DNA from 4 places in the Arthrobacter sp. NPDC057009 genome. Region 4 is predicted to be linked to each of the others. Evidence: predicted binding sites of a transcription regulator. Region 4 holds the regulator's gene; each other region holds the start of a gene.
What was found. The regulator HrcA, encoded in region 4, represses chaperone genes, less so after heat shock. The targets are predictions, from matches to a motif close to TTNGCACTCGNNNNNNNCGAGTGCNAA.

Region 1 (7,253 bases), on a different contig from region 4:
CAGGACGTCCCGCAGGCCCTTCATGTAGCCGCGCTCGCCGTGCGCGAACACGTTCACCCGGCCCTCCGGCCAGGCGGCGTTACGCACCGCCTCCACGAGCTGGTCACTCTCGCCGGCGGCGACGCCGCCGCGCTGCAGCCAGACCAGTTCGAGCCCGGCCGGCGCAGCGAGCTCCTGGATGTCCGCGTCCGAGCCCACTTCGATGAAGGCCAGGCCGCGGGCGTGCTCCGGCAGGGACTCGATGACGGCGGCCATGGCCGGCAGGGCCGCTTCGTCCCCGGCCAGGAGGTACCAGTCCGCGGCCGGATCGGGGTTGTACGCGCCGCCCGGCCCGGTGAAGATGAGGCTGTCACCCGGTTCGGCCTTGGCGGCCCAGGGGCCGGCCAGGCCCTCGTCCCCGTGGACCACGAAATCAATGGCCAGTTCGCCTGCCGCCGTATCCACCCGGCGGACCGTGTACGTCCTGGTGTAGGGCCACTGCTCCCGCGGCAGCGTTTCCCGGATGGCCCAAAGGTCCAGGGGTTCCGGGTAATCCACGCCAGGCTGCGGAAAGACGATTTTGACGTACCGGTCGACGAAGTCGTTGTTGATGTAATCAGCGAAGCCCGGGCCGCCGGCAACGATCCGCACCATGTGGGCGGAAAGCTGCTCGCGCCGAAGGACAGTCAGGGTGACCTGCGGGCGGGATTTCTTGGTGGCGGACGTGGTGGCCGGGAGGGAACTCATGCAGGTAAGCCTAGCCTAAGCTCCTTAAGGGACGGCGGGGATCTCCCAGTCCACCGGGCAGGCGCCCTGCTCCATCAGCAGTGCGTTGACGCGGCTGAACGGCCGGGAGCCGAAGAACCCGCGCGAGGCGGACAGCGGGCTGGGGTGGGCGCTGGCCACCACGGGCGTGCTGCCCAGCAGGGGGCGGACGCTCTCGGCATCCTTGCCCCAGAGCACCGCGACGAGCGGGGCGGCGGTTCCGTCCGCTGTCCGGCGCCCGGCGACGGCGGTGACGGCCGCCGTCGAGATGGCCTCCCAGCCCTTGCCCCGGTGCGATCCGGCGGCGCCCTCGCGGACGCTCAGCACCCGGTTGAGCAGCAGGACGCCCTGCTCCGCCCAGGCGCCGAGGTCACCGTGGATCCGCGGCGGCAGGCCAAGGTCGGATTCAAGCTCCCTGTAGATGTTGGCCAGGCTGCGGGGGATGGGGCGTGTTCCGGCGTCAACGGAAAAGGCAAGCCCCACCGCATGGCCAGGGGTGGGGTAGGGATCCTGGCCCACGATCAGGACCCGCACACCCTTCAGGGGCTGCCGGAAGGCCCGGAGGACATTCGACGCCGACGGCAGCACCCGCCGCCCGGCTGCCTCCTCAGCGGCGAGGAAAGACAGGACGGACCTCAGCGCGGCTTCCACCCCGGACAGGGCCTCCGCCCAGTCAGGCGCCATCAGTTCGCTGAACGGCAGCCTGGCGAGCTCCGCAAAATCCGGGCCGGCGGTCCCGGCTGGTTCCAGGTCGAAGAGGGGTTCGGGTTCCATCACGCCGTCCATTCTTCCGCAAGGCCGCGCGCAGGCGCTTGCCGGAGCCCTTGCCGGGAGCGTGCAAGGGGCCGCCTCCGGCAGCCGCGCCGCAAATGACAAGGCTGTTATTCCTCCGTAACATAGGGGAGGTACTTTGACCGGATTCAGCTAAGGAGAGCGCAGTGGCCGAGCCGTTGCAGGACCACCTCGCAGCTCAGGAATCACACCAGGATTCAGGGCAGGACGCTGAGCAGGATGCAATGACGGGGCACGGGCTGCGCAGCGGCTCGCTGCTGGACGACTTCAAGCTCCGGGACTCGCCGCTGAGCGAGCGTGAGCAGCAGATCCTCGCCCTCGAACGGCAGTGGTGGAAGTACGCTGGAGCCAAGGAACAGGCCATCCGGGAGCTCTTTGACTTGTCCGCCACGCACTACTACCAGATCCTCAATGCCCTGATCGATACCGAGCATGCGCTGGCCCACGACCCCATGCTGGTGAAGAGATTGCGTAGACTACGTACGTCACGTCAGCGGGCCCGCACTGCACGCCGCCTTGGATCTGACGCGTAATTGCTAGTGCCGGACTGCCGGCGAAAACCAATAAGGACGCCTGTTTACCATGACTAATTTTGCTCGGGACGAATTCGACAGGGTGCCTGAGGTCTCCTCCCGGCAGGGCGTTCACCGCGCCGTTGCCGCGCCGTCCCGCCCGAAGTTGTGGCCGATCCTGTCCGTGGGTATCGGGGCGCTCGCAGTGGGCCTGGTTGCTTTCCTCCTGCTGCCGCAGCTCGGTTTCCAGCCCGTCATCGCACCGCCGTCGGCCGCGGCGCCCGGCACTTCCGCGTCGGCAAGTGCAACGTCGACGCCCTCTGCAAGTGCGACACCCAGCGCCACTGCGTCGGCGTCACCGTCCACCTCTGCCTCCGAGCCCGCTTCCCCTTCCGCCGTGGAGCCTGCCACCTCGGAAACCATCGCCCCTGCGGCTGCCGACAAGTCACAGCCCGTCGACATCTTCAACGGAACGCTCACCTCCGGCCTGGCAGGACGTGTGGGTGCCACGGTCCAGTCCGACGGCTGGGTGCTCGGCGAGGTGGCCAACTGGCAGGGCGCGCCCCAGCAGCAGTCAGTAATCTTCTACTCCGCCGCCCACCGCGCCAACGCCGAGGCGCTCGGTGCATTGCTGAACATCCCGACCCTGGTGGAAAGCGCGGACTTCGAAACGTCCGTGGCAGTGGTGCTGGGTCCCGGCTACCAGTAGCCATCCGGTTACGCCTGAATAACTATTGCCTCCCTCCGGGGCCGCCGGCCTCCGCCGCCAAGGGCCTGTTTGGATAGAGTGAAGGCAAGCTTCAGGGCGTAATTCACGGCACACACCGACGTGGGCCTTACGGAAGCAAACGTGAAAGTGTGGGGATCATGGCATTGGGAACCGTGAAGTGGTTCAACGCCGAGAAGGGCTACGGCTTCATTACCGTCGACGAGTCAGGCGACGACGTCTTTGTGCACTGGTCGGCCATTCAGACTGACGGCTACCGGTCGCTTGACGAGGGCCAGCGTGTGGAGCTGGAAGTCGGCGAAGGTGAAAAGGGTCCGCAGGCAGAAATGGTCCGGCCCGTCTAGTGGCACGCCGCACAGGTTTCCGGGGCCCTGCTGCCTGGGGCGCCGCCGGCTGGTGTGCCGCCGCCGTGCTGGCGCTCGGCGCCTGCTCCGGCTCCGGGGACAATGCCCGGACGGCTCCCGTTGAAGCCAGCGGCGACGGAACCCTGCGGATCGGGCTGATCCTCGACAACACCGGGCCCCAGGCCTTCCTGAACGCCGCCCAGCTGGCCGCTGCCAAACTGGCCGTCCAGGAGATCAACGCGGCGGGCGGGCACAAGGGCCGGCCCGTGGAGCTGCTGCCCGAAACCACCGGCGGCGACACAGCCGCCCAGGCCCGTGAACTGGTCAATGCCAAGGCCGACGCCGTCATCGGCCCCACCGATTCGAGCCGCGCACCCGCCGCCATCGACGTGCTGTCCAAAGCCAGGATCACACTCATCTCACCGGCCAACACCGCCCCGGAGCTCAGCAGCTACAAGAGCGGCGGCTACTACTTCCGCACAGCCGCGTCGGACATTGCCCAGGCGCCCGTCCTGGTCAAGGTCGCCAAGGACGCCGGAGCCAAGAGCCTCGCGGTGGTCTATGAGGACAGCAGCTACGGCGAAGAACTGTCTGCGGCCGTATCTGCTGCGGCCAAGGCAGGCGGGCTGGACCCCGTGACCCTCACCGGCTTCAAGGCGGGCGAGGCCGGGCAGTCTGCGGCCGCTGCCCGCGACGCGGCGCCGGACGCCGTCGTCCTCATTGCCCGGGACGGCGCGCAGGGTGCCATCGCCGAGCTCGCCAATGCCGGGCTGCCGGGCAACAAACTCATCCTGGGCGACGGCGCCTTCAGGCAGTACGGTTCCGCCCTCGGCTCCAAGGTGCTGGAGGGGGCGCGCGCCCTGGTGCCCGGCGTCTTCCCCTCGGCGCACTTCCAGGCTGAACTGGTGGCCATCGACGAGGGTCTCAAGGACATGACGTTCGCGGCTGAGACCTATGACGCCGTGAACCTCGCGGCCCTGGCCGCCGCCGCGGCAGAGGACGACGCCGGTGCCTCCATTGCCGGTGCGCTCATCTCCGTCTCCGGCGGCACGTCCGGCAGCCGTGTGTCCGTCTCGCCGTCCGGCCCGGCGACCGTCTGTTCCACGTACAAGGACTGCCTGGCGGCAATACGGGACGGAAAGGCCATTGACTACGACGGCGAGTCCGGCCCCGTCCGCTTTGATTCCAACGGAGACGTCACCGCGGCGAAGTACATGGTGTTCACCTACGGCGCCGACAACAAGGCCAAGCTCACAGGCAGCGAGGCCGCCGGCAGGTCTTCGGGCTGATCGCTGGCAGCGAATACTGCTGCCGGTGCACGGGACAAACAAGGGCATCTGCTTGCACTCTCCCCGGGGGAGTGCTAATTATTGATTAGCACTCCAGCGTGCCGACTGCTAAAGGGTCGTCCGGTTCCCGCCGGCATACCGACGGCGGCGGCGCAAGGAGCGAAAGAAACACCTGGTTGGGGTGAGATCCGGACTGTCGGGCGTACAGAGGCCTGCGGGAAGGATCGTCCGTCGCGGGCACCGCAGCAAGGTTCCTTCTTAACGACTGTCCCGAAAGGACTACTGCCGTTATGGCCAAGATCATTGCATTTGATGAAGAGGCTCGCCGCGGTCTTGAGCGGGGCCTGAACACCCTCGCCGACGCCGTCAAGGTCACCCTCGGCCCGCGTGGCCGCAACGTCGTCCTCGAAAAGAAGTGGGGCGCCCCCACGATCACCAACGATGGTGTCTCCATCGCCAAGGAGATCGAGCTGGACGATCCCTACGAGAAGATCGGCGCCGAGCTGGTCAAGGAAGTTGCCAAGAAGACGGATGACGTCGCTGGCGACGGCACCACCACGGCCACCGTCCTGGCCCAGGCACTGGTCAAGGAAGGCCTGCGCAACGTCGCGGCCGGCGCTGACCCGCTGTCCCTCAAGCGCGGCATCGAGAAGGCCGTCGAGGCCGTCACCGCAGAACTGCTGGACTCCGCCAAGGAAATCGAAACCAAGGAAGAGATCGCAGCCACGGCTTCCATCTCCGCCGGTGACGACGAGATCGGCGCCCTGATTGCTGAAGCCCTCGACAAGGTGGGCAAGGAAGGCGTCATCACGGTCGAGGAGTCCAACACCTTCGGCCTCGAGCTGGAGCTCACCGAAGGCATGCGCTTCGACAAGGGCTACATCTCCGCTTACTTCGTCACGGACACCGAGCGCCAGGAAACGGTCCTCGAGGACCCGTACATCCTGATCGTCAACTCCAAGATCTCCAACGTCAAGGAACTGGTTGCTGTCCTCGAGAAGGTCATGCAGTCCAACAAGCCGCTGCTGATCATCGCCGAAGACATCGAGGGCGAGGCCCTGGCCACCCTGATCGTCAACAAGATCCGCGGCACCTTCAAGTCCGTCGCCGTCAAGGCCCCGGGCTTCGGTGACCGCCGCAAGGCGCAGCTGGCCGACATCGCCATCCTCACCGGCGGACAGGTCATCGCCGAGGAAGTCGGCCTCAAGCTCGAGACCGCCGGCCTCGACCTCCTGGGCAAGGCACGCAAGGTTGTCGTGACCAAGGACGAGACCACCATCGTCGAGGGTGCAGGCGACGCAGACCAGATCGCCGGCCGCGTTTCCCAGATCCGTTCCGAGATCGAAAACTCCGACTCCGACTACGACCGCGAGAAGCTGCAGGAGCGCCTGGCCAAGCTGGCCGGCGGCGTTGCAGTCATCAAGGCCGGTGCCGCCACGGAGGTCGAGCTCAAGGAGCGCAAGCACCGCATTGAGGACGCTGTCCGCAACGCCAAGGCTGCCGTCGAAGAGGGCATCGTTGCCGGTGGTGGCGTGGCCCTGATCCAGGCCGGCGCCAAGGCATTCGCCAACCTGCAGCTCGAAGGCGACGAGGCAACCGGTGCGAACATCGTCCGCGTTGCCATCGACGCCCCGCTGAAGCAGATCGCCTTCAACGCTGGCCTCGAGCCCGGAGTTGTGGTTGACAAGGTCCGCGGCCTGCCCGCCGGCCACGGCCTGAACGCAGCATCCGGCGAATACGTCGACCTGCTGGCTGCCGGCGTGAACGACCCCGTCAAGGTGACCCGCTCTGCCCTGCAGAACGCGGCTTCCATCGCCGGTCTGTTCCTCACCACCGAGGCCGTTGTGGCCGATAAGCCGGAGAAGGCTGCTCCGGCCGTCGGCGGCGGCGACGAGATGGGCGGCATGGGCGGCTTCTAGCCTCCCGCTGCTCCCAGCTGGCTAAAGAGTGCGGCCTCCTCCTGGCGAGGGGGCCGCACTCTTTTTGTCTGCGCATTTTTGTCCTTGCAGTCTGGCAGGATGGTTCGGTGACGATTACTGCAGCAGCCGACGGTTCGGCATTGGGAAACCCGGGTCCCGCAGGGTGGGCCTGGTACGTGAACGACGACTGCTGGCGGGCCGGCGGCTGGCCGCACGGCACCAACAACCAGGGTGAGCTGATGGCTGTCCTGGACCTCTTCCGCTCCACCGCGCACCTCCCCGACGAGGACCTGCACATACTCTGCGACAGCCAGTACGTGATCAACTCCGTGACCAAGTGGATGCCGGGATGGAAGCGCAAAGGCTGGCGCAAGGCCGACGGCAAACCCGTGCTGAACGTGGACATCCTCAAGGACATCGACCGCGAGCTCGCCGGGCGCAAGTACCGGTTCGAGTGGGTCAAGGGCCATGCCGGGCACGAGCTGAACGAGGCCGCGGACGAGCGGGCCAGGGCCGTGGCACTCGCCTACCAGCAGGGCGTGGCCGCCCGTTCCGGACCGGGGTTTCCCAACGCGGAACCGGCGACGGCCCGGCGCGCTGTCAAGGAGGGCCGCGGCATGGGCGGTGTCCCGCCGCTGCTGGAACCGGAACCCGAAGTCCCGGCGCTCTTCGGATCCGGGGAACCTGATCTCTTCACCGAACTGGGTCTGGATGAGTCGGAGGCTGAGGCGTTTGCCGAAGCGCCGGCAGGCGCCACGCCCGAGGAAATCGTCGAGGCGCTGGAACGGGAACTCCTGCGCCCGGACGTCCGCAGCGACATCGGGCGGATAGGACAGCTCCTGCACCCGGACTTCACGGAGATCGGTACGGCCGGACGCCTCTGGACCCGGGACGCCATGATGATGTCCCTGGAGGAAAGCCCGGCC
Region 2 (7,253 bases), on a different contig from region 4:
TTGGTCCGTCCTTTGGGTTCCCGCCTTCGTTTGCGCCGTCACTGGGTCCGGCCGTGAAGTAGTCTCCGCCCGCCGGGAGGTAATCCTTGGCCGGAAGGTTGCCGGGGCCCGTTGCCGGCGGGAGGCAGGCATTCTCGCTCAGATGGCACAGCAGTGCCTGCTCAGGCGACCCCGGATGTGAGGCCAGGTGCTGCAGCAGCCGGTGCCGGGATTCCGACTGGACATCGGTGGTGGCGAGGATGTCCAGGATGAGTTCGATGACCTGGGCGCGCATCACTGTCCTGTCGATCGACCTCAGCGAGTCGCTGCAGAAGATCTCCAATGCTTCCGCCTCATCCTGGGCGCATCCCGGGCCGGTGGCAGTCTTCAGCCATTCGGGTTCACCAGGGGTGGGGACATTAGCGTCCATCGGGACCTCCGTGACGGTTCGCGTTTTCCGCCGGGAAAACGGCTTTGGCTGAAGGCATGCTTCTTTGCATGGTGCCAATGTGCGGCAGTGCTCCTGTGAAAAGCTCGGCGCGTGGACCCCTCGATGGGCACGTTCCGGGTGGAAACTGGGGGACCCATGATGCGAAACGGCCTCTTCCTGCCTGTTTTGGGAGGAATTCCCCGGGAAGGTCCCGGCTTTTCATAAGGAAACTCTCAGGAATCCTGCGGCCGGCTTTGCCCTTGCCGGAGCTGTCCGCCACCCGCGGTTGGCTTCCAACGCCGCCTTAACAAGCGTTCGGCAAGGGCGTAGCTTTGTTGGTGTTGGGACCCGTACCGGTCCTTCGCATCCTGCAATGGGGCCGGAAGCTGACAGGAGGTAACAGCGATGACCAACATTTTCAGGCGTGCCGGGGTGGACATCCCCGAACCGTTCCGCCGTTTCCTGGAGGGGGACATGGACGCCTGGCTCCGGGTGGAGGAATACCGCGAGGCCGGCTCCCTGGTGGTAAAGGCCGAAGCGGCGGGCATTGATCCAGACAATGATGTCGACATCACCCTGGCGGGCAGCCAGCTGCAGATCACCGTGCGGCGTGAGGAAAAAACGGAGCACAGGGAGAAGGAAGGTTACCGCTCGGAGTTCCGCTACGGCTCGTTTTCGCGGACCGTAAACCTTCCCGCCGCCGTGAACCAGGACGACATCCGGGCGTCGTACAACGACGGCGTTCTTGAGGTGCGCATTCCGCTGCCCGAGGAGCCTGCTGCCGGAGGCCGGAAAGTCCGGGTGTCCCGCGGTGCTGAAGCAGGCGGCGCCGAAACCCGCGGCACCGGAACCGGCGCGGCGGGAACCGGCGGGCCGTCACGGACCATGGGGGAGGATTCCGAAGGCCAGAGCTTTGGCGGACCCTAGCTGCCGGTCAGCCCTCGTAGTGGGTCTTTGCCGGGCCCTGGCCAAGGGAGTCGACGATTGACGTTGCCACGCTGTGCAGCTTGATGTTGCGGGTACTCGACGCTGCCTTGAGCAGGTCGAAGGCTTCTTCCTGGCTGCACCTGTTCTGCGCCATGATCACGCCGACGGCGACGTCGATGACGGTCCGGGTTTCCAGTGTGGCCTTGAGGTTTGCCGCCGCGTCGCTGTAGTGGGCGAAGCGCACGGCAAGCCTCAGTGCCATCGAAGTCTGGTTGACGAAGTCCTGGGCGAGTTCCAGGACGCGGCCTTCAAAGCGGCCCGGCCGGTGCGAGTAGAGGTTCAGGGCGGCCCGGGTCTCGCCCTCGAGGACGAACGGAATGGCGAGGATGGAACGGACGCCCTGTCCCAGGACCTTCTCGGCGTAGCTGGGCCAGCGGTCGTGGTTCTCGAGGTCCGTGATGTGGATGGTGACCTGGTCGCGCGACGCCGTCATGCAGGGCCCGTCGCCGAAGTCATACTGAATCTCGTCCATGGCCTGTGCCTCAGGGCTGCTGCTGGCCACGGTGGCCGCCTTCCGGTGCCGCAGCAGGGTCACGCCGCAGAGAACCTCGTCCCCGGGTTCAGAGAGACTGCGCGCAGAAATCCGGGCAAGCTCGTGGAGGAATTCACCCACGTCGGAGCTGGTGAGCACCAGCTCGTTAAGGTGCTCGGTAATGGAGGCTTCAGGTTTTGCGGTCGACTCGCTGGCCACGATCTTTCGGTACCGTTTCGCTAGGGTCAAGACGAACCGGCGGGCGCGGTGCAGGTACCCCGTGGCGGGGGCGCATGGCAGCGAGCAAGGTGCCGGATCGAACAACAATCCAACGGCCTTCTGCTAAACCGTACCGAGAAAATATACACCAGTTCGTGCACGCAATATGACCGCTGTTGCGGCCCGGGCCCTAGGCTGAGGGAAGGTGCCCGGCAGCGGAAGCAGCCAGGACCAATGGAACACTGCCGCCCGGGCGAGGGCCGGCAAACCAACGGGAGGAAATGCCGCAATGAGAATTGCCGTAACGGGAGGCAGCGGAAAGCTCGGGCAGAACGTGGTCCGCAGGCTGGTGGCGGACGGGCACTCGGTCCTCAATCTGGACCGCACAGGCAGCCGGAGCCCACATTTTGCCGCCGTGGATCTGCGCAACTACGGGCAGGTGGTGGATGTCATCCTCGGCCTGGACGACCGGCACCAGGGCTTCGACGCCGTCGTCCATCTGGGTGCCATCCCGGCTCCCGGCCTGGTGCCGGACGCCGCCACGTTCGAAAACAATATGCTGTCCACGTACAACGTGTTCCAGGCGGCCCGCAGGGCCGGCATCAAGAAAATCGTGTACGCCTCCAGTGAGACGGTGCTGGGACTGCCGTTCGACGTCGATCCTCCCTATATCCCGGTGGATGAGGAATATCCCGCGCGCCCGGAGAGCACCTACTCGCTGGTGAAGCATCTTGAGGAGCAGATGGCCATCCAGATGACGCGCTGGGACCAGGAGCTGAGCATCACCGGCCTCCGCTTCTCCAATGTCATGGACCCGGAGGACTACGAGGAGTTCCCGTCCTTCGACTCGGACGCCGCGCTGCGAAAGTGGAATCTCTGGGGCTACATCGATGCCCGCGACGGCGCTCAGGCTGTGGCGCGTGCCCTCGAATACCGCACGCCGGGCTTCGAGGCCTTCATCATCGCCAACGACGACACGGTCATGAGCCGCTCCAGTGCCAGCCTTGCAGCGGAGGTGTTCCCCCGGGTGAAGGTGACGAAGGAACTGGGCGAGCACGAAACCCTGCTGTCCATCGACAAGGCCAAGCGTCTCCTCGGCTACGCGCCCGAACACAGCTGGCGGACCTACCACTCCAACCGGACGACGCCCACGGAGGACTGAGCGCCGAGCCCGGGCTGAGCGCGAACGTACACTTGTGGCCCTTGGGAAGCGCTTTCCAGGGGCCCCAAGTGTACGTTCGCGCTGTCCTGGACGCCGTCCTGGACGAGCTGGACGCGCGCGTGAATCAGGCAATGCGCCGTTAGGCGAAGCGGCAGGAGGGCCTTTGCTACTTGGAAGGCTGGGGCACTTCGCAGGTCAGCTTGGGGTTGGCGCCCATGTAGTTCAGCGGTCCGGCGGCGATGGTGATCGCCACGGTTCCGGCCTCCGTGCAGGAGTCCGGGGAACCGCCGAAGTAGCCGCGCTGGAATGCGGCAAAAACGCCGATGATGAGCCAGATGACCACAAGCAGTCCGATGATCCTCACGGCAGCCTCCGTAGCCCCGTTGCCACTTGAATGTGTGACCAATTATCCACCGCGTCCGTCATTCAGGACAGGGCTACCGGAACGGGTCTATCGGTTTTGCGCCTAACTGGGCTCAGTGGTGTCGACGGGAGTTTCCTCGACGTCCGGAGTCTCCTCCGCCGTGGCGATCTGGTCATCGGTGGGTGTGCCGGTCTGCGTGCCGCCTGGGGCGCCATTCCTGCCCTCCTCCGGTTCGAACGTGTTCGGCTCACCCGCACCCACCGCGACGCCGGTGCCGGAATCCGGAACGCCGTCCCCCTGCGTCTGCGGTGACGTTCCGCTGTTCTGGTCTTCCTGGCCGGTTCCTTCAGTGCTCATGTCGTCTCCTGAGACCTCGTGGGCTGGAAGTTTTACCGTAACAGCGGGGGAGGACATCCGTAAGGGGTCCGGGTTCCTGCCGCCCGGCGCCGAACAGGGATAACCTTCAGTTCTAGACACTTTCCCTCAGCGCACAGGCGGTCTTTCAGGTGGCAGATGAATCAGTGAGCAAACAGGGACGGTGGCGGGTTTTCCACGACAAGTTCGTGGTGGAAGAACGCTACATGGAACCCGGCGCGAGAAAAGCGCTCTACGTGACGGCGATCGTGCTCGCTGTGGTGGGGGCCGCCGTATTCTTTGTGACGCTGTCCGGCGTCCTGGAACGTGACGGCCTGGCCAGCGCCGACGATGCGGCGCAGCGCTGGCTCCTGACCACGCGCTCGGAGGTCCTGACCGTCGTCATGATTGTCCTCGCCGTCATCTTCGGCCCCGTGGCGCTGCCCATCATCGTCCTTGTGGTCACGGTGGCGTGGGGCATCCTGGCCAAGCATGCCTGGCGGCCCATTCTGCTGGCGTCGGCAATGCTGACAGGCGTGGGGCTGGCCCAGCTAGTCGGCAGGACCGTGGGGCGGGAACGCCCTCCCGTGGACCAGATGCTGTTCGGTGCCGACCACACTTTTTCTTTTCCGTCCGGTCACGTGCTGGGCGCCTCGGACTTCCTGCTGGTCACCACGTTCCTGGTCTTTTCCCGCCACCGGAAGCCCAAGGCCGCGGTCATAGCCTTTGCCTGCGCCATTATCGGCATCGTCCTGTCCGCGATCAGCCGGCTGTACCTCGGCTACCACTGGGTGAGCGACTCCGTGGCATCCGTTGCCCTCTCGCTGGTGGTCCTCGGCGCGGTGATCGCAGTGGACACCTGGCGCACCGCCCGGATACCCGGGGAAGAGGTTACGGGGGAGCTGTCGAAGGCGGACACCCAGGACTAGGCATGGCCACTGAAGCCGATGTCCGCAGGTTGTGCCTTGCCCTGCCGGGCGTGACCGAGCGCGCCAGCTGGAACCAGCCGGCCTGGTTCGCCAGGACCCTGATGGCCCGGATCTGGGAACCGGGCGTGCTTACGGTCAAGACAGCAGAGCGCGAGGCTCTCGCCGGAACGGATCCGGACACCTACTTCTGGACGCCGCACCATGAGCGGTCACCCCTGCTGGTCCTGGTCCGGCTTTCCAGGGTCGACGGCGGCCAGCTCGCCGAACTGCTCGAAGATTCCTTCCTGCTGGCCGGCGGGCGGCTATAGCCCTCAGGCTTCGCTGTCCTGGCTGGCAGGCCCTGCTGGCCGGTCGCCGTCGTCGGTGCCAGCTCCACTGCCGGTGCCGGCTTCAGTCCCGCGGGCGCGGGCGCGCTTGAGCTGCCGCCGCAGCCGGGCATTGTCCATTTCCAGTTCGAGCACCTTCGCCACGCCAGCGAGGTTGAGCCCCTCGTCCAGGAGCTCGGCGATGCGCCGGAGGACCGCCAGGTCGGCTTCGCTGTACTGGCGCGTGCCGCCCTCCGTCCTTTCCGGGGTCAGCAGTCCGCGGCGCTCATAGAGCCGGATGTTCTGCTGGCCCGTTCCCACCAGCTCCGCCACCACGGAAATCGCGTAAAGCCCGCGCCCGGCGCTGTCCCGGTTGCCCATATGGTTCCCCATCCAGATTTCCTGATTTTCCTCTTGCACCAGTTTGGCACTGGTGCTATAAAAAATCTATATCCACCACCATAGATAAACACGGTGGATAGCCAACCTACATGCTGAAGGGAGTGGGAAATGATGCTAATCCGTACTGACCCGTTCCGTGAGCTGGACCGGCTCACACAGCAGGTCTTCGGAACAGCAGCCCGTCCGGCAGCCATGCCGATGGACGCGTGGCAGGAAGACGGGGAGTTTGTGGTGGCCTTTGACCTGCCCGGAGTTTCACCGGACGCCGTGGATCTGAACGTTGAAAGGAACGTCCTGACTGTCCGGGCCGAACGCCGTGACGCCACCCAGCCCAACGTCGAACTGGTGGTGTCCGAGCGGCCGCGCGGCGTCTTCAGCCGCCAGCTCATTCTCGGTGACACCCTGGACGCAGACAACATCAAGGCCAGCTACGACCTTGGCGTCCTGACGCTACGGATTCCGGTTGCCGAGCAGGCAAAGCCACGGAAGATCGAGATCGAAAGCAAGGGCCAGCTGCACCAGATCGAAACGTAGCCGGCCGCCGTGCAGGCAGGGGCGGCCTGCGGTTTCCAGCCGGATTCCGCCAGGCCGCCCAGCCGCGCCCGTCAACAAAAATTCCTTCCAACTGCCAGGCTTCAGTCATGACCAGCCCCTCACCGGACTACTATGCGGTGCTGCAGATTCCGAAGGCGGCGTCGCAGCAGGAAATCGCCCGCGCCTACCGCACCCAAATGCGCCGCCACCATCCGGATGTTGCCAGCGGTGAAGGGGTGCCGGCCGAACTGCAGCTCGTCATGCAGGCCTTCGCCGTGCTCCGGGACCCGAAACGCCGTGCGGCCTACGACCGGGAGGTCCTTGCCGCCGCTGCACGTGAACCTGCCGGCGCCCAACCATCCGCCAGCAAAGCACAGGACATTCCCGTCCACGTGGTCCGCCACCGGGAGCCGCCGCTGCGCGTCACACCAGTCCGGTGGGAGAGCGGGCCGTGGGCCTGAACCCGATCCGTATGCCAGAGGAGAACCACAGCCATGAGCGATTGGCGCCGCTATGACTCCCACCTGATCCCGGCCTTCCATGAGCGCTTCGAACAGCGCTGGGGCAAGGGAACAGCGCCGTTCCTGGATCCCGAGGCCCACGAGGAGCCGATGCCCCGCGCGCAGTGGATCAACCCCGCCACCGGTGCCGCCCTGGCCGTGGTGCCCGTCTGGTCGGACGACGACCAGCAGCACCGCTCCTTCGGGGTGTTCTATCTGCCGCCGTCGGGGGATATCTGGGTGCTTCGCCCGGGCCTCACCCAGTTCCTGGAGCCGGGCGCGGGCGGCTCCGCCAACCTGGTGGCCCTGCGGAACGATGCCTTCCGCAAGGCCGTGTCCCACGCCAACGAATTCCTCTTCGGCCCGCCGCCACTGGTGGATTGATTAACCCGGTCCGGCGAAGCCTGTGGACCCCGGTCCGAAGGGACCGGGTCCGGGGAATCCCGGTCCGGGAAAACCGTGCCCGCCAAACCCGGCCCCGGGCAGGCCCGGGCCGCCCAGCCCGTCCCCGCCGCCGGCGGGGCCGCTGCCCAGCAGGCTCCTGGTGAGGGTCTCGCCGTCGGCCATCAGTTCTTCCACCGCCCCGAGCAGGTAGCTGTCCGACACAGCTGAACCG
Region 3 (7,253 bases), on a different contig from region 4:
GCAGTCGCTCGCTGAGCTGACCTCCATCCAGCCCGCACCCGCCACCACCGTCCGCCTGAAGCGCAGCGTCCTGGATAACATCCGGGACCGCGAGGAGCTGGCGGGCCGGCTGAAGCGGGCGGCCGAACTGGGGGCGTTCAGCAGGGCATCGACCACCAGCCCCTGGCATGGTGCACGCCTGGTGACCCGCAAGGAAACCGAGGAAGCCCAGGAGCTGGCGCGTTCAGTGGCGAAGAAGCTGCCGCTGCTGCAGGAACGGATGAAGGACGTGTCCAGCCACGCCGAAATCCGGCTGGGTGCCACCTTCGCCGAATGGGGCTCCCAGCTCAAGCTCCTGGTTGCTGTCCGCGAAAGCCTGGACAAGTTCACGCCGGACATTTTTGACCGGCCCGTGACTGACCTGATTTCCGCGACGGCGTCGTCCTCCTGGCGCCGGGAACGCGGCATCGACATGGCCTCCATGCAGCGCTCCCGCCTGCGCCGGGTGGCCAAGGAGTATGTCCGCCCGGGGGTGCACATTTCTGACCTTCACAGCTCGCTGGTGCTGGTGCAGGAACAGCGTGCCCAGTGGGCCGGGTACGCCACCACGCAGCGGCACCCGGCCGTGCCGTCAGGCCTCGCCGAAATCAGCATCATGCACCGGGGTCTTACCCGCGAGATGAAGATGCTGGGCGAGGCGCTGCGGCATACGGCGGCGGGCGGTTCGCTCGAGACCATTCCGTACCCGGAGCTTATGGAGCGCCTGGAACTGCTGGTCGCGGACACCCAGACGCTGCAGACCCTGCCCGAACGCACCCTGCTCATCGAGAACATGCGCGAGCATGGGCTGGGGGAACTGCTGGCAGACCTCGCGGAACGCGAGGTCGGGGCAGAGTCCGTCGCCGCGGAACTGGACCTGGCCTGGTGGCAGTCGGCGCTAGAGGCGATGATCAGCGGGGACGACTATCTGGCGATGTCCGACGGCGATGCGCTGCGCCAGCTTGAGGCCGAGTACCGCCTCGCGGACAACGCCCACATCGCCAGCGGCGCAGGCCGGATGCGGTGGAAGCTGGCCGAGCGCTGGCGCGCAGGCATCGAGGAGCATTCCCGCCAGGCGGACCTGCTCCGAAGCCTGCTCAAGGACGGACGGGTCACGCTGGCCGCGCTGACGGCGCAGGCCCCCGCGCTGGTTCCCATGCTGGTGCCTGTCTGGTCGGTCAGCCCCTACCTCATGACCGGGCTCCTCCCCGCCGAGCAGAAGTTCGACGCCGTGGTGATCCTCGACGCCGAGGCGACGTCGCTGCAGGCCGTGCTCCCCGCCGTCGCCCGTGCCCGGCAGGTGATCGCCTTCGGTGACGACAAGATCGCCAGTCCCCGCACCTTCACGGTGGCCGTCGAGCGGCTCGCGGCCGGTGAGCAGTCGCACCAGAGCGTCGAAAGCGCCTTTACCGCACTTTCGGCGGTGCTGCCGACGGCGCCGCTGCGCTCGGTCTACCGTGCGGTGGACGAGGACATGGTGCTGCAGCTGAGCAAGAACTTTTACGACGGCGGCCTCCGCCGGCTGCCCGAGGGCCAGTCGGCCACGGGGCTGGACCGTGCACTGACGGTGGAGTACCTGCCCGACGGCACCGGCCTGCCCAGCGCAGACCATGAGGGCGTCGAATCGGTGGTGGCCGAGGTGAACCGCGTGGTTGACCTCGTGTTCGAACACGCGCGGCTCCGGCCCCGGACCTCGCTGGCGGTGGTGACCGCCAGCCTCCGGCACGCGGCACGCATCGGCGAGTCCATCCGGCTGCAGCTGCCAAACCATCCCTCGCTCTCCGGATTCTTCACGGCAGGAGAGGAATCCTTCAGGGTTGTTGACCTGGAACGCGCCCAGGGGCTGGTCCGCGACCGCGTGATCTTCTCGCCGGGCTACGGGCGGACGCCGCACGGCCGGGCCCTGCACAGCTTCGGTCCGCTGTCCGCCGAGGGCGGCCGGGCCAAGTTTGCCCTGGCCATGACCAGGGCGCGGCAGTCGCTGCACGTCCTGACCTGCTTCAAGCCGGAGGACCTGGACCGGACCCGGCTGGCCCATGGCGCCGTCGACCTCTACGAACTTCTGGACCGGGAGATTGCCGGCAACACCAACCTGGGAACCCCCGCGTCCAGGGCAGCGGCCAGTGAACAGGCACTGGGGGCAGATCCGCTGGTTGCCGATCTCGGTGACCGGCTGCGCGCCCGCGGTGCCCGCGTCTGGCACCAGTACGACGGCGCCATCGATGTGGTGGCCGCCGCCGACCCGCTGAGCACCATGGGTCAGGACGACGCCGACATCCCGCGCCCGGTGGCCATCGAATCCGACGGCACCGAGCAGTACCGGCAGATGACCGTCCGGGAACGGAGCCGGCTGCGCCCCCAGCTGCTGGAGCGGCTCGGCTGGCGGTACATGCCGCTGTGGACCATCGAGGTCTTTACCGATCCCTCGGCCTGCGCTGACAGGATCGGCGGGTACCTCGGACTGGAGAAGCCCGCCCCTCCGCTGCGTTCCTTCGGGACGCCGGGCTTTTTCCTGGATGACGACGTCAGCACCCTTGCCGTTGACGACTTCGAGCCCGAACCCGAACCTCAACCTGGACAGGATGACCGGTACGGCATCGGCCAGGACGACCGGTTTGTGGAGGAGGCGGACGGGATCGCCGCTGATCGTGCGGCGGGTGACGTCCACCGCGCCGATGCACACCACGCCAATGCTGGCGCGGCTGACGCTGCTTCAGCAGAGCATGGGGCCGCTGACCGGGAAGATGCCGGCACCGGCTCGGCCGACATGGACGGTGCCCGAAATGAGGCTGCCGGCAAAGACGATGCCGAGAATGAGGCTGCCGCCAAGGTCCAGCAGGTCGGCGAGCGGAAAGAGGACCTGCGATGACATCCGACGATGCGGTGAATCCGAACGACGTGCCTGCTCCGCCCACAGGGGAGAAGCCTGCCGCCCGGGAGGAGAAAAGCCCGGAGGAAAACAGCCCAGACGAGAAGCCTGCCAGGGTAAGGCCGGTGAAACCCCTGAAGCACCAGCAGGGCGACGGGGTGGTTCCGAAGAAAGCGGCCGAGGATGATGCGCGTACCTGGGGCGACTCTGAATCCGACAACGACCACGACGCGTGGCTGAAGGAGCAGAAACCCCCGCACTGGGGTTGATTGGAACGCCGGGGTCGGTCGGCGCACTGGGGCTGACGACGAGGGCGTGGAGCCGGGTCAGCGTGCATTGGATCCGACGAGCACGAAAAACAGCTTCCCCTGGGTTGACGCACCCGCCAGGGCGCCGGCCTGGTCCGGTGTGGCAGCCACAACCAGCAGCCCGTCGGAATCGCCGGCAGCAAGCCACTGGCTGCCCTGGCTTTCCTGGCCGGAGGTCCACAGGACGGGCACCGACCGGGCGAGCACCTTTGAAGCTGATGCCTGCTCGTAGCCGTTGCCGCTGGTCAGGACCACGTTCACGAGCTGCCCCGGGGAAACCAGCTGGATGGAGGAGGGATCCGCCATTCGCAGCGGAACGGCGGCAGATCCGGGCGGCGCGCCGGTCAGCAAACCCGGCCCCACCAGCTGCGCATCGGTCAGGAGCTGGCCCTTGCGAAGCGGCGCGGCCAGCTGCTTGCCGGTCACTCCGGGGTTGTGTGCGAAGGTCCCGTCCGGCACCAGGGCCGGCGGCACGCTCACGGGTTTGAGGTCACTGCCGCTCAGGTTCGCGCCGGCCGGAAGATCACGGGCAGCGGCCAGGACGCTTACGGTCAGGGCAGGGGCGGGCGTCAGTTGGTGAACGGCGATCCCCGCCGCTGCGCACAGGAGGAGCGCCACGGCAAGGCGCCGGTTACGGTTCAGCCATCCCGAAAACCGCTGTCCGCGCGGGCGGTGGCGGACCGCCGGGCCGGGCAAGGGGTTGCGGCGCCCTCGGCGAACGGCCGGACGGGTTGCCCTTGCGGGGAAAATTCCGGTAGCTGGCATGCCGCCACGCTACTGGCCATCCGCTGGGCCGCGGCAGGTCCGGACAGCCGTATGTGGAAAAGCCGTCCGTGGAAAAACAAGGAGTCCGGCCGGGTCTACCCGGCCGGACTCCTGAAGTTTAAGGCGGCTGCGGTTCGAAGGCGGCAGGCGCCGCACGAACCTGCCTAGCTTGCGGCTGCTGCTGCCGGGGCAGCGGATGAGGCAGCAGGCGCAGCTGCGGTGGCCGGCGCTGATGCAGCGGGGGAGGCCGAGACGGTGCTTCCCTTGGAATCGCGCGAATCAGTCCGGTAGAAGCCGGAGCCCTTGAAGACCACGCCCACGCTGTTGAACTTCTTGCGGAGCGTGCCCTGGCATTCGGGGCAGGACGTCAGAGTGCTGTCGGTGAAAGACTGCACGATGTCGAAGGCATGGCTGCAATCCTTGCAGGCATAGGCATACGTGGGCACTGTAGATCCTCCTCTTGGACAAACGACAGGTCCCGTGCTGCCTGGCGTCACTTCCCGGATTCTCCTTGTCGGATCACCTCGGCGGAAATGTCTCCATTAGCAGTCGCAGGGCCTGAGTGCCAATTCTAGCACCCCGCCCAGGCGAGGTCACGCGAAGGCTACCAGCCCGGAGGGCATGAGCACTGCCTCGACGGGACGGTCGAAGTCCTCAGCAGGGATGGTCTGTGCGGGCAGGAGTTCGGAGTCGTAGATGATGGCGGCCTTGGGCAGGTGCAGGCCGCCGGCGTTGGCAGCAGCCAGAAACTTGTCGTAGTAGCCGCCGCCCTGGCCGATCCTGTTGCCGCTGCGGTCCACTGCCGTCGCCGGCATGAACATCCCGGCCGCAGTCCGTACAGTGTCCAGGCCGTGGCGCTCGCCGGCCGGTTCCTGGATGGGCGCATACCTGCTGCGGATGAACTCGCTGTCCGGAGTCCAGAAGACCCAGCTGAGCTCCCGGTCCGGTTCGCACACCGGGAGCAGGATGCTGTGGCCAGCCTCATGCAGCGCGTGCAGCAGGGGGAGGGTTGGCGGTTCGAAATCGACGCCGAGGTAGGCGGTGAACGTGGCCGGCTTGCCCGCGGCGATGGCCTCGGCCCAGGGCAGGCCGTGGGAGGCGATGCCATCGCCGGCGTTTGCGAGGTCCGTTGCTGTCAGCGTGGCCCGGATCTGCCGGTGACGCGCACGGATCCCGTCCTTCGACTGGGTGGTGCCTGTGGGCATGATGTCTCCCTTTGTCGCGGGGCAGGCGGCCGTGCTCCTGCCGGAAGCATTTACCGTATGAATGTTCCCTCGGATAGATTAGACCAGTGACTTCCACCAATTGTTCAGTCCGCAAGGCCGTGATCCCCGCAGCGGGACTCGGCACCAGGTTCCTGCCGGCCACCAAGGCCATGCCCAAGGAGATGCTGCCGGTAGTTGACAAGCCGGCCATCCAGTACGTCGTTGAAGAAGCCGTCAAAGTCGGCCTGAGCGACGTCCTGATGATTACGGGACGCAACAAGCGCGCGCTTGAGGACCACTTCGACCGCGTCCCGGCCCTGGAAGCGACGCTGGAGGCCAAGGGCGACACCGCCAAGCTGGAATCGATCCAGGCCGCGAGCAACCTCGGCGACATCCACTATGTCCGCCAGGGTGACCCCAAGGGCCTTGGCCACGCGGTGCTGCGTGCACGCCAGCACGTCGGCTACGAGCCGTTCGCCGTTCTCCTCGGCGACGACCTCATCGACGCCCGCGACGAACTCCTCAGCACCATGATCGAAGTGCAGGCCAAGACCGGCGGTTCCGTGGTGGCCCTCATCGAGGTGGAGCCGTCCCAGATCAGCGCCTATGGCTGCGCGGACATCTCCGAAATTGACGGCGAGGGCTTTGTCCAGATCAACAAGCTGGTGGAGAAGCCGGACGTCGACGAGGCGCCCTCGAACCTGGCGGTCATTGGCCGCTACGTGCTCCACCCCGACGTTTTCGATGTCCTGGAGAAGACCGAACCGGGCCGCGGCGGCGAGATCCAGCTGACGGACGCGCTGCAGGAGCTCGCCAGCAGGGACGGTGAAGGCGGCGGCGTATACGGCGTGGTCTTCCGCGGGCGCCGCTACGACACGGGGGACAAGCTCAGCTACCTCAAGGCCTGCGTGGAGCTCGCCATCGACAGCGATGACCTCGGACCAGGTCTGCGTGACTGGCTTCCGCGAGTCGCCGCCCGTTTGTCCGAGTAAGCCCTCATGAGGGTCAGCCACATCTGGCCGGTCACTTTGGAATGCGGGGATATCGTCCTGCGCCCCATCAGGTACCGCGACCGGAAGGAATGGACTGAGGTCCGTTCGCGCAACAGCGACTGGCTGGCGCCCTGGGAAGCATCCAACCCCATCCCGGGCGGGGCGCTGCCCGATTACCGGCAGATGGTCAAGTCCCTGAACACACAGGCGGCCCAGGCCACGGCGCTGCCCTTCGTGATCGCGGAGTGGACACCCGGATACCGTGACCCGGTCATTGTGGGGCAGCTCACCGTCTCCTCCATAGTGTGGGGATCCGCGATGATGGCGACTCTCGGCTACTGGGTCGACCAGGCCCGGGCCGGCCACGGGATTGCCCCCACCGCGGTGGCGATGGCAACCGACCACTGCTTCCGGACCCTTGGCCTGCACAGGATGGAAATCAACATCCGTCCGGAAAACGGTCCGAGTCTTCGCGTCGTGGAAAAGCTCGGATTCAGGGACGAGGGCTACCGTCCGCGCTTCCTGCACATCAACGGCGAATGGGCGGACCACCGCTCCTTCGCACTGACGTCAGAGGAGATTCCCGAAGGCCTCCTCAGCCGCTGGCTGCGGGTCAGGCCTGCCTGAGCGCCGAACGGCAGAGCCGCTGGTCAGGGCGGGGTTGTCCACATAATTCCACTGATTCGAACCTCGGTCGCGACACACCGAGATGAATGCCACACCAGCCCCAACATTCCTCATACGGTTTTGTGTGTGGACTTCCCCCTTAGCAGCTCAGTCATCCTTGTGGCTGCTGTCGCGCTCTGGATCGTTTGGGTTGCCCCCTACGTGCTCCGCAACGGCCGGCACCAGTTCCAGGTTGCCGGTGACCTGACGCTGGAGGGCGTCGACGCCGAAACTGCAAACCCGCAAGCCGGGACGGTTGTATATATGGCCGCCCAGCAGGAGAAACGCATGGACACCAGGAAGAGCAGCGAACCAGCAACGGGCCCCACCCCGGCTCCGTCCGGCAGCAGGGCTGCCGCGAAAGGGACCGGTGCCTTTCGGATCCGTTACGGGCGGACGGCCATCGCGTTCGTCGGGCTGCTGTCGTTCC
Region 4 (7,253 bases):
CCGGAGTCTTCGGCATCACGGTTAACCTCGCGCCCGGCAATTACGAGGTGCGCGTCTCCCAGATCAACCCCGGCCGGGCCGAGGATGAACCGAACGTGGACTCCCGCGGGTTTACTGTACGCTAGCAGCTCTCCGCCTGTCCCGTGTGATTTTTTGATCCAACCTTGCGGCAAGCCCGATCTGTCCTTGATCGGCCGCGGTGAGAATGGGCGAAAACCTACAGGAGGTGCAAGGCGCAGTGACGAACATCAAACTCGTGGACGACAGGCAGGCACCGCTTCCCGGCTTCGACCTGCCCGATCTTGACAGCGGCCATCCGGCGACCGGGCAGCCGAAGGTTCCTGCGACTGCAGGGACAGGTGAACGGGACGTGTTCCCGGTCTACCCCTTCATCTGAGGGCGCCTCTTCACCTGACACCGCCTCGGCTGCCCCAGGGCGCAGGTGGAGCTGCGGGCTACCAGCGTCCGAGGACGTCGCTGGCAACCACGACGCCGGCCGGTCCGGCGGTCGATGACCGCAGCACATGCGGTCCCAGCAGCGCCGTGACCGCACCCGCGCTGCACAGCCGGGTGACCTCGCGGGGGCCGATGCCCCCTTCGGGGCCGACGACGAGGAGGATCTCGGTGGCGTCCGCTCCCGCCCCCTGGTGTTCCTCCGACCACTTGCCGTACCAATTCGCGAGGACCTGCCGCAGCGGCGTGACCGCGTCCTCGTGCAGAATGACGGCAAGACCCGCGCCTGCCACCTCTTTGGCCAGGGCCTGGGTGTCGACGGCGGGACGCACCTCGGGGATCCAGGCGCGGCGCGCCTGCTTGGCGGCGGCCGTTACGGCGGACTGCCATTTGCCATGGGCCTTAGCTGCCCGGTCACCCTTCCACCTGACGATGGAGCGTTCCGACTGCCAGGGGATCACCGCGTCGATGCCGAGTTCGGTGGCGGTTTCGATCGCCAACTCATCGCGGTCGCCCTTGGCGAGTGCCTGCACGAGGACCAGCCGGACGTCCGGCCGCTGCTCCATGCTGACGGACGTGCATTCGACAGTCAGTTCGGCGGGGGCGGCTTCGGTGACCGTCCCGGTGATGCGCCTGCCGGCACCGTCGGCAATGTCCACCTGCTCCCCCACCGCCAGCCGTTTGACCGTAACGGCGTGCCGGGCCTCGGCGCCGTCGAGGATGAACAGGGAACCGGGAGCGGTGCTGTCCAGCGTGCCGGCCGGGGTGAAGAATACGGGGTTGCTCACCGCTACAGGTTACCGAGGCGGTCCCGCAGCTTGGCGAAGACGCCGCCGCTCGCCGCGAGCTTGCCCTCGGAGAACTGTTCACCGCGGAGCTTGGCCAGCTGCCGGAGCAGGTCTTCCTGCGCGGGGTCGAGCTTGGATGGCGTTTCCACCTGCAGGTGGACCTTGAGGTCGCCGCGGCCGTAGCCGCGCAGGTGGGTGACGCCAAGGCCTCGGAGCGTGATGATCTCGCCGGACTGGGTGCCCGCCTTGACATCGATCTCCTGCTTCCCGTCGAAGGTCTCCAAGCTCAGTTCCGTGCCGAGGGCGGCAGCAGTCATGGGGATGTTCAGGGTTGCGTGCAGGTCGTCGCCCTCGCGGACGTAGGTGGAGTCATTGTTGACGCGGATTTCCACGTAGAGGTCACCGGACGGTCCGCCCGCGGGGCCGGCCTCGCCCTGTCCCGAGAGCTGGATCCGTGTTCCGGTGGCCACGCCGGCGGGGACCTTGATGGTCAGGGAGCGGCGGCTGCGGATGCGGCCCTGGCCGCTGCACTCGTTGCAGGGGTCCTTGATGACTGTGCCGAAGCCCTCGCAGGAACCGCAGGGCGCGGCGGTCATGACCTGGCCCAGGATGGAGCGGACTGCCCGCTGGACCTGGCCGCTGCCGCCGCAGATGTCGCAGCGTTCCGGATGCGTGCCCGGCTGGCAGCAGGACCCTTCACACGTGGGGCAGGTGACGGCCGTGTCCACTTCCAGCTTCTTGTTGACGCCAAAGACGGCGTCGCGCAGCTCGATCCGGACACTGATGAGCGCGTCCTGGCCGCGGCGGACGCGGGACGCAGGTCCGGTAGTGCCGCCGGCGCCGAAGAAGGTGTCGAAGATGTCCTGGAACGCGAAGCCCTGCCCGGCGTAGCCGCCGCCGCCGAAGCCGTTGTCGGTGCCATTCTCGTTGCCGGTGGTGTCGTAGACCCTGCGCTTCTGCGGATCGGACAGCACCTCATAGGCGTGGGTTACGGCCTTGAACCGTTCCGCGGCCTCTTCGCCCGGGTTGACGTCCGGGTGAAGGGAGCGGGCCAGCTTGCGGTAGGCCTTTTTGATCTCTTCGCCGGTGGCTTCCGGGGAGACTCCAAGAACGTCGTAGTGGCTGCTCAAAGTTCGTATCTCTTCCTGGTTGTACTGCCTGTGGTCAGAGGATGTCCGGGGCGTCCGGTCACGGTCCCAGAATCCTCGAAAGGTAGCGGGCCACCGCGCGCACGGCGGCCATGGTGGTGGGATAGTCCATCCGGGTGGGGCCGAGGATGCCCACCTTGGCGGAAGCGTCAGGGCCGTAGCCGGTAGCCACGACCGACGCCTCGGCCAGCCCGTCGTAGGGGTTTTCGCGGCCGATGCTGACGGCCACTCCCCGCGGGTCCTGCGCCATGTCGCTCAGGAGCCGTAGCATCACCACCTGCTCCTCGAGGGCCTCCAGGACTGGTCCGATGCTGAGCGGGAAATCCACGTTGGACCGCGCGAGGTTGGCGGTCCCTGCCATGACCATGCGGTCTTCGCGGCTGTTGTGGGCGAGGCCTTCCAGTCCCTTCGCGAGGGCCATGGCCGCGGGGCGTTCCGCCGGCGCGCAGCCGGCCACGACGGCGGCCAGGTGCTGGGGCAGGATGGCCACCGGTGTTCCGGCCACGCCAGTCAGGAAGCGGGTTCGGAGGGCGGCGATTGTGTCGTCTGACAGGTCCTGCCCGGCGTCGACAACGCGCTGGTCCACCTTGCCGGAGTCGGCAATCAGTACGATCAGCACCTTGCGCGGCGCCAGGAGCACGAATTCAATGTGCCGGACCACGGCGCGGCTGAGGTGCGGGTACTGCACGACGGCGACCTGGTTGGTCAGCTGGGACAGAAGCCTCGCCGTCCGGTCCAGGACGTCGTCGAGGTCCTCGGATCCCTCGAGCAGCGTCTGGATGGCTCGCTTCTCCGCCGGAGAGAGAGGTTTGACCGCCGAGATCTGGTCCACGAACAGGCGGTAACCCTTGTCCGTGGGAATCCTGCCTGCGCTGGTGTGCGGGGCCGTGATGAGGCCCTCGTCCTCCAGTGCCGCCATGTCATTGCGGATGGTGGCGCTGGAAACGCCCAGATGATGCCGTTCCACCAGCGCCTTGGAGCCGACGGGTTCGCGGGAATGGACATAGTCCTCCACGATGGCGCGCAGCACCTCAAGCTTCCGTGGTTCGCTCACAGTCCACCTCCTTTTGGCCTTATCCGCGCCGGGCCTGATCCCGCCCGTAAACGCCATGGTTAGCACTCGACATGCCTAAGTGCTAACAAGTCTAATATGACTCGCCCCGTTGTTAGCATTGGTACCGCTCCGGGCGAAAATCCGGGCGCCTGCCCCCGGCGGCATGCACGCTGCCGGAGCGGCTCTTTTCCATGCAGACTCCTATTGCAAAGCGGTGAATGAATGCAGTACCAGAACTGGGGCCCGCAGGAGATTGCAGCTCCCGCCAAGAACAGCCTGCCCGAGGTGCCGGTGGAGCGCGGGATGGTGCTCGAGGACGCCCAGTCCGGCTGGGTGGGCGCCGTGACCCGGGTGGAGAAGTCCGGCGGCATGCACGTGGTGGCGCTCGAAGACCGCCGCGGCAAGTCCCGGTCCTTCAAGCTTGGCTTCGGATTCCTCCTCGAGGGACAGCCGATCCGACTGATGCCGCCGGCTCCCAAGGCAAAAGCCGCCGGGTCCGCCACGGCCACACGGACGGCGTCGGGCTCGGTGCGCGTGGAAGGGCAGCGCGCCCAGGTGGCCAAGGCCAGCCGCATCTGGGTTGAAGGCAAGCATGATGCCGAGCTCGTGGAAAAAGTGTGGGGCGACGACCTCCGGGTGGAGGGCATCGTCGTCGAGCCCCTGCACGGCATCGATGACCTGGCGGCAGCGGTTGCCGACTTCCGGCCCGGTCCCGGCCGCCGGCTGGGGGTTCTGGTGGACCACCTGGTCCCCGACTCCAAGGAGTCCCGAATTGCCGACGCCGTGATGGCGTCCCCCGGCGCCGCCGGGAACGTGCTGATCGTGGGCCACCCGTATGTGGACGTGTGGCAGGCGATCCGGCCGTCGGTGCTGGGAATTCCGCAGTGGCCCGTGGTGCCCCGCGGCACAGACTGGAAAACGGGGATCCTCACCGCCTTCGGCTGGCCGCACGAGACCAAGGAGGACATTGGCCTCGGCTGGCAGAAGCTCCTCGGCGCGGTGCGGACATACGCTGACCTCGAGCCCGCCCTGCTGGGCCGGGTGGAAGAGGTCATCGACTTCCTGACGGTGCCCTAGTTCCACGGCCATTCCCCGTGTTTCAGCGTTGGGCCCACGGTTGCCCCTACGGCCCGGTATCCTTGGTACGGCGTCACCGCACTGCGGCCCGGCGCCACACGCACCGCACAAAAAGCACGATCGCACCAACGCAAGCTAAAGGAAGACACCGTGGCAGAAGACGCTCGCGACCGCAGGGACACCCAGTCCGGCCAGGACCTGCCCCAGTACCATGGCGTTCCGGCCAACGCGCTTCCGCTGACGGCCAGCGAGGACCGGCAGTGGGCCACCCTGGCGCACTTCGGCGGCATCCTCGGGTGTGTTCCGGCCCTGCTGATCTACCTCATCTTCCGCGACCGCGGTCCCTTCACTGCGCAGGAGTCCAAGGAAGCGCTCAACTTCACCCTGCCGCCGACAATCGCGGCGTTCGTGGCGAACCTGCTGGTGCTGCTTCCCGTCGTCGGAAACCTGTTCGCGGTCCTCGCCACGCTCATTTGGATTGCGCTGACGTGTTTCGCGGTGTCCGCCGGCGTCCACGTCAACAAGGGCCAGCCGCACCGGTACCAGTACAACCTCCGCTGGATTAAGTAACGAGCTCACCAAAACAACGCGAGGTCAGATACTGCCCAATATCCTCGAAGGATTGGGGCGGTATCTGACCTCGCGTTGGTTTTGCAAGTTCAGTCGGGCAGGATCCTGCGGACCACGGCATCGGCCAACAGGCGGCCCTTCAGCGTCAGGACCAGGCGGCCCCTGAAAACCTGCTGCGGTACCACCAGGCCGTCGGCGATCAGCCCGGCCACGGCCTTCCTTCCGGACGGCGAGAGGGCAGCGGTATCTAGCCCTGAGGACAGCCGGGCCTCCAGCAGCACCTTTTCGATTCTGCGCGTTTCCGCGTCGAGAGTCTCGCGGCCGGCCGCCGGGGAGACGCCTGAACCCAGCCGGCCGGCATAGGCGGTGGGATGCTTGACGTTCCACCAGCGCACCCCGCCAACGTGTGAGTGCGCACCCGGGCCGATCCCCCACCAGTCATCCCCGCGCCAGTAGGCAAGGTTGTGGCGGCACGCCTGCTCCGGCGTCGCGGACCAGTTGCTGACCTCGTACCAGTGCAGGCCGGCGCCGGTGATCATCCGGTCGGCGAGCTCATACTTGTCGGCGTGGTCGTCGTCGTCGATCCCCGGAACTTCACCACGGCGGATCTGGGCGGCGAGCTTGGTGCCGTCCTCGATGATCAGCGCGTAGGCGCTGATGTGGTCCGGCTGGTAGGACAGCGCCGTCTCAAGCGAGAGGCGCCAGTCCTCCATCGATTCCCCCGGCGTGCCGTAGATCAGGTCCAGGCTGACCGAGAGGCCGGCGTCGCGCGCCCACTGCACCACGAGCGGGACGCGGCTGGGGGTGTGGGTCCGGTCAAGGACCTTCAGGACGTGGGGCACAGCGGACTGCATGCCGAAAGACACGCGGGTGAATCCCGCATCGGCAAGCAGCTGCAGGGATTCGGGCGTGACCGAGTCCGGGTTGGCCTCCGTGGTCACTTCGGCACCGGGTTCGATGCCCCAGCGGTCGATGGCCGCGCGGAGGATTCGCGCCAGGTCCCCGGCAGGGAGCAGCGTAGGCGTGCCGCCGCCGAAGAACACGGTGCTCAGCTTCCGGGCCGGCAGGCCCGACTGCTCAAGGACCCGCGCGGCAAAGTCCACTTCCGAGATGGCAGTGGAGGCGTAGGCATCCTGGGACGCCCCGCCTCCGAGCTCGGTGGCGGTGTAGGTGTTGAAGTCGCAGTACCCGCAGCGCACCGCGCAAAACGGGATGTGCACATAAAGCCCGAAGGCCCGGCTGGCTGCACCCTCCAGCGCCTGCGGCGGCAGCAGGCCGTCCGACGGCGCGGGGTCGCCCAGGGGAAGAACGCTAGGCATGGGTGCGGCCTCCGGAGCTTACGGCCACGGTCATCACTACTTCTTGGCCTTGTCCTTGGAGGAGTCGTCGGTGGTCAGGGCTGCAATGAAGGCTTCCTGCGGCACTTCCACGCGCCCCACCATCTTCATGCGCTTCTTGCCTTCCTTCTGCTTCTCCAGCAGTTTGCGCTTACGGGAGATGTCACCGCCGTAGCACTTGGCCAGCACGTCCTTGCGGATGGCGCGGATGGACTCGCGGGCGATGATCCGGGACCCGATGGCGGCCTGGATGGGCACCTCGAACTGCTGCCGCGGGATGAGCTCGCGCAGCTTGCCGGTCATCATCACACCGTAGGCGTACGCCTTGTCCTTGTGCGTGATGGCGCTGAAGGCGTCCACCTGTTCGCCCTGAAGCAGGATGTCCACCTTGACCAGGTCCGCGACCTGTTCGCCGTCGGCCTTCCAGTCCAGCGAGGCGTAGCCGCGCGTCTTGGACTTGAGCAGGTCGAAGAAGTCGAAGACGATCTCGGCCAGCGGGATCCAGTAGCGGAGCTCCACGCGGTCCTCGGACAGGTAGTCCATGCCGCGCATCTGGCCGCGGCGGCCCTGGCAGAGCTCCATGATGGCGCCCACGAATTCATTGGGCGCCAGGATGGTGGCTGCCACCATGGGTTCCTGGACCTCTTTGATCTTGCCGGCCGGGAACTCGCTGGGGTTGGTCACGGTGACGTGGCTCTTGTCCTCCAGCGTGACTTCGTAAACAACGTTTGGCGCAGTGGAGATCAGGTCCAGGTTGAACTCGCGCTCCAGCCGCTCACGGACGATTTCAAGGTGCAGCAGGCCCAGGAAGCCCACGCGGAAGCCG

Region 1: a site for HrcA is predicted at 4,494-4,520, ahead of groL (chaperonin GroEL). Genes of this name have one in related genera too.
Region 2: a site for HrcA is predicted at 5,626-5,652, ahead of ACFTR6_RS13220 (Hsp20/alpha crystallin family protein). Genes of this name have one in related genera too.
Region 3: a site for HrcA is predicted at 4,503-4,529, ahead of ACFTR6_RS02410 (FmdB family zinc ribbon protein). Genes of this name have one in related genera too.

The regions. Positions count from the first base shown of each region.
Region 1 covers NZ_JBHUSB010000005.1:29,873-37,125, forward strand. Annotated here, with positions in the region: gene ACFTR6_RS06920 (siderophore-interacting protein) at 1-726, opposite strand, end outside; gene ACFTR6_RS06925 (uracil-DNA glycosylase) at 751-1,518, opposite strand; gene ACFTR6_RS06930 (DUF3263 domain-containing protein) at 1,683-2,069, shown strand; gene ACFTR6_RS06935 (LytR C-terminal domain-containing protein) at 2,119-2,757, shown strand; gene ACFTR6_RS06940 (cold-shock protein) at 2,916-3,119, shown strand; gene ACFTR6_RS06945 (ABC transporter substrate-binding protein) at 3,119-4,408, shown strand; gene groL (chaperonin GroEL) at 4,699-6,327, shown strand; gene ACFTR6_RS06955 (RNase H family protein) at 6,435-7,253, shown strand, end outside.
Region 2 covers NZ_JBHUSB010000011.1:96,828-104,080, reverse strand. Annotated here, with positions in the region: gene ACFTR6_RS13265 (hypothetical protein) at 1-409, opposite strand, end outside; gene ACFTR6_RS13260 (Hsp20/alpha crystallin family protein) at 815-1,336, shown strand; gene ACFTR6_RS13255 (GAF and ANTAR domain-containing protein) at 1,344-2,087, opposite strand; gene ACFTR6_RS13250 (NAD(P)-dependent oxidoreductase) at 2,377-3,249, shown strand; gene ACFTR6_RS13245 (hypothetical protein) at 3,416-3,613, opposite strand; gene ACFTR6_RS13240 (hypothetical protein) at 3,716-3,970, opposite strand; gene ACFTR6_RS13235 (phosphatase PAP2 family protein) at 4,195-4,896, shown strand; gene ACFTR6_RS13230 (MmcQ/YjbR family DNA-binding protein) at 4,899-5,204, shown strand; gene ACFTR6_RS13225 (MerR family transcriptional regulator) at 5,208-5,594, opposite strand; gene ACFTR6_RS13220 (Hsp20/alpha crystallin family protein) at 5,715-6,137, shown strand; gene ACFTR6_RS13215 (J domain-containing protein) at 6,245-6,598, shown strand; gene ACFTR6_RS13210 (hypothetical protein) at 6,632-7,021, shown strand; gene ACFTR6_RS13205 (AAA family ATPase) at 7,022-7,253, opposite strand, start outside.
Region 3 covers NZ_JBHUSB010000001.1:513,577-520,829, reverse strand. Annotated here, with positions in the region: gene ACFTR6_RS02425 (AAA family ATPase) at 1-2,887, shown strand, start outside; gene ACFTR6_RS02420 (hypothetical protein) at 2,884-3,156, shown strand; gene cpaB (Flp pilus assembly protein CpaB) at 3,214-3,813, opposite strand; gene ACFTR6_RS02410 (FmdB family zinc ribbon protein) at 4,125-4,406, opposite strand; gene ACFTR6_RS02405 (5-formyltetrahydrofolate cyclo-ligase) at 4,554-5,165, opposite strand; gene galU (UTP--glucose-1-phosphate uridylyltransferase GalU) at 5,252-6,157, shown strand; gene ACFTR6_RS02395 (GNAT family N-acetyltransferase) at 6,164-6,784, shown strand; gene ACFTR6_RS02390 (hypothetical protein) at 6,911-7,253, shown strand, end outside.
Region 4 covers NZ_JBHUSB010000002.1:141,482-148,734, forward strand. Annotated here, with positions in the region: gene ACFTR6_RS03830 (GerMN domain-containing protein) at 1-125, shown strand, start outside; gene ACFTR6_RS03835 (hypothetical protein) at 239-397, shown strand; gene ACFTR6_RS03840 (16S rRNA (uracil(1498)-N(3))-methyltransferase) at 456-1,241, opposite strand; gene dnaJ (molecular chaperone DnaJ) at 1,244-2,371, opposite strand; gene hrcA (heat-inducible transcriptional repressor HrcA) at 2,430-3,443, opposite strand; gene ACFTR6_RS03855 (DUF3097 domain-containing protein) at 3,666-4,520, shown strand; gene ACFTR6_RS03860 (DUF4870 domain-containing protein) at 4,671-5,090, shown strand; gene hemW (radical SAM family heme chaperone HemW) at 5,180-6,409, opposite strand; gene lepA (translation elongation factor 4) at 6,446-7,253, opposite strand, start outside.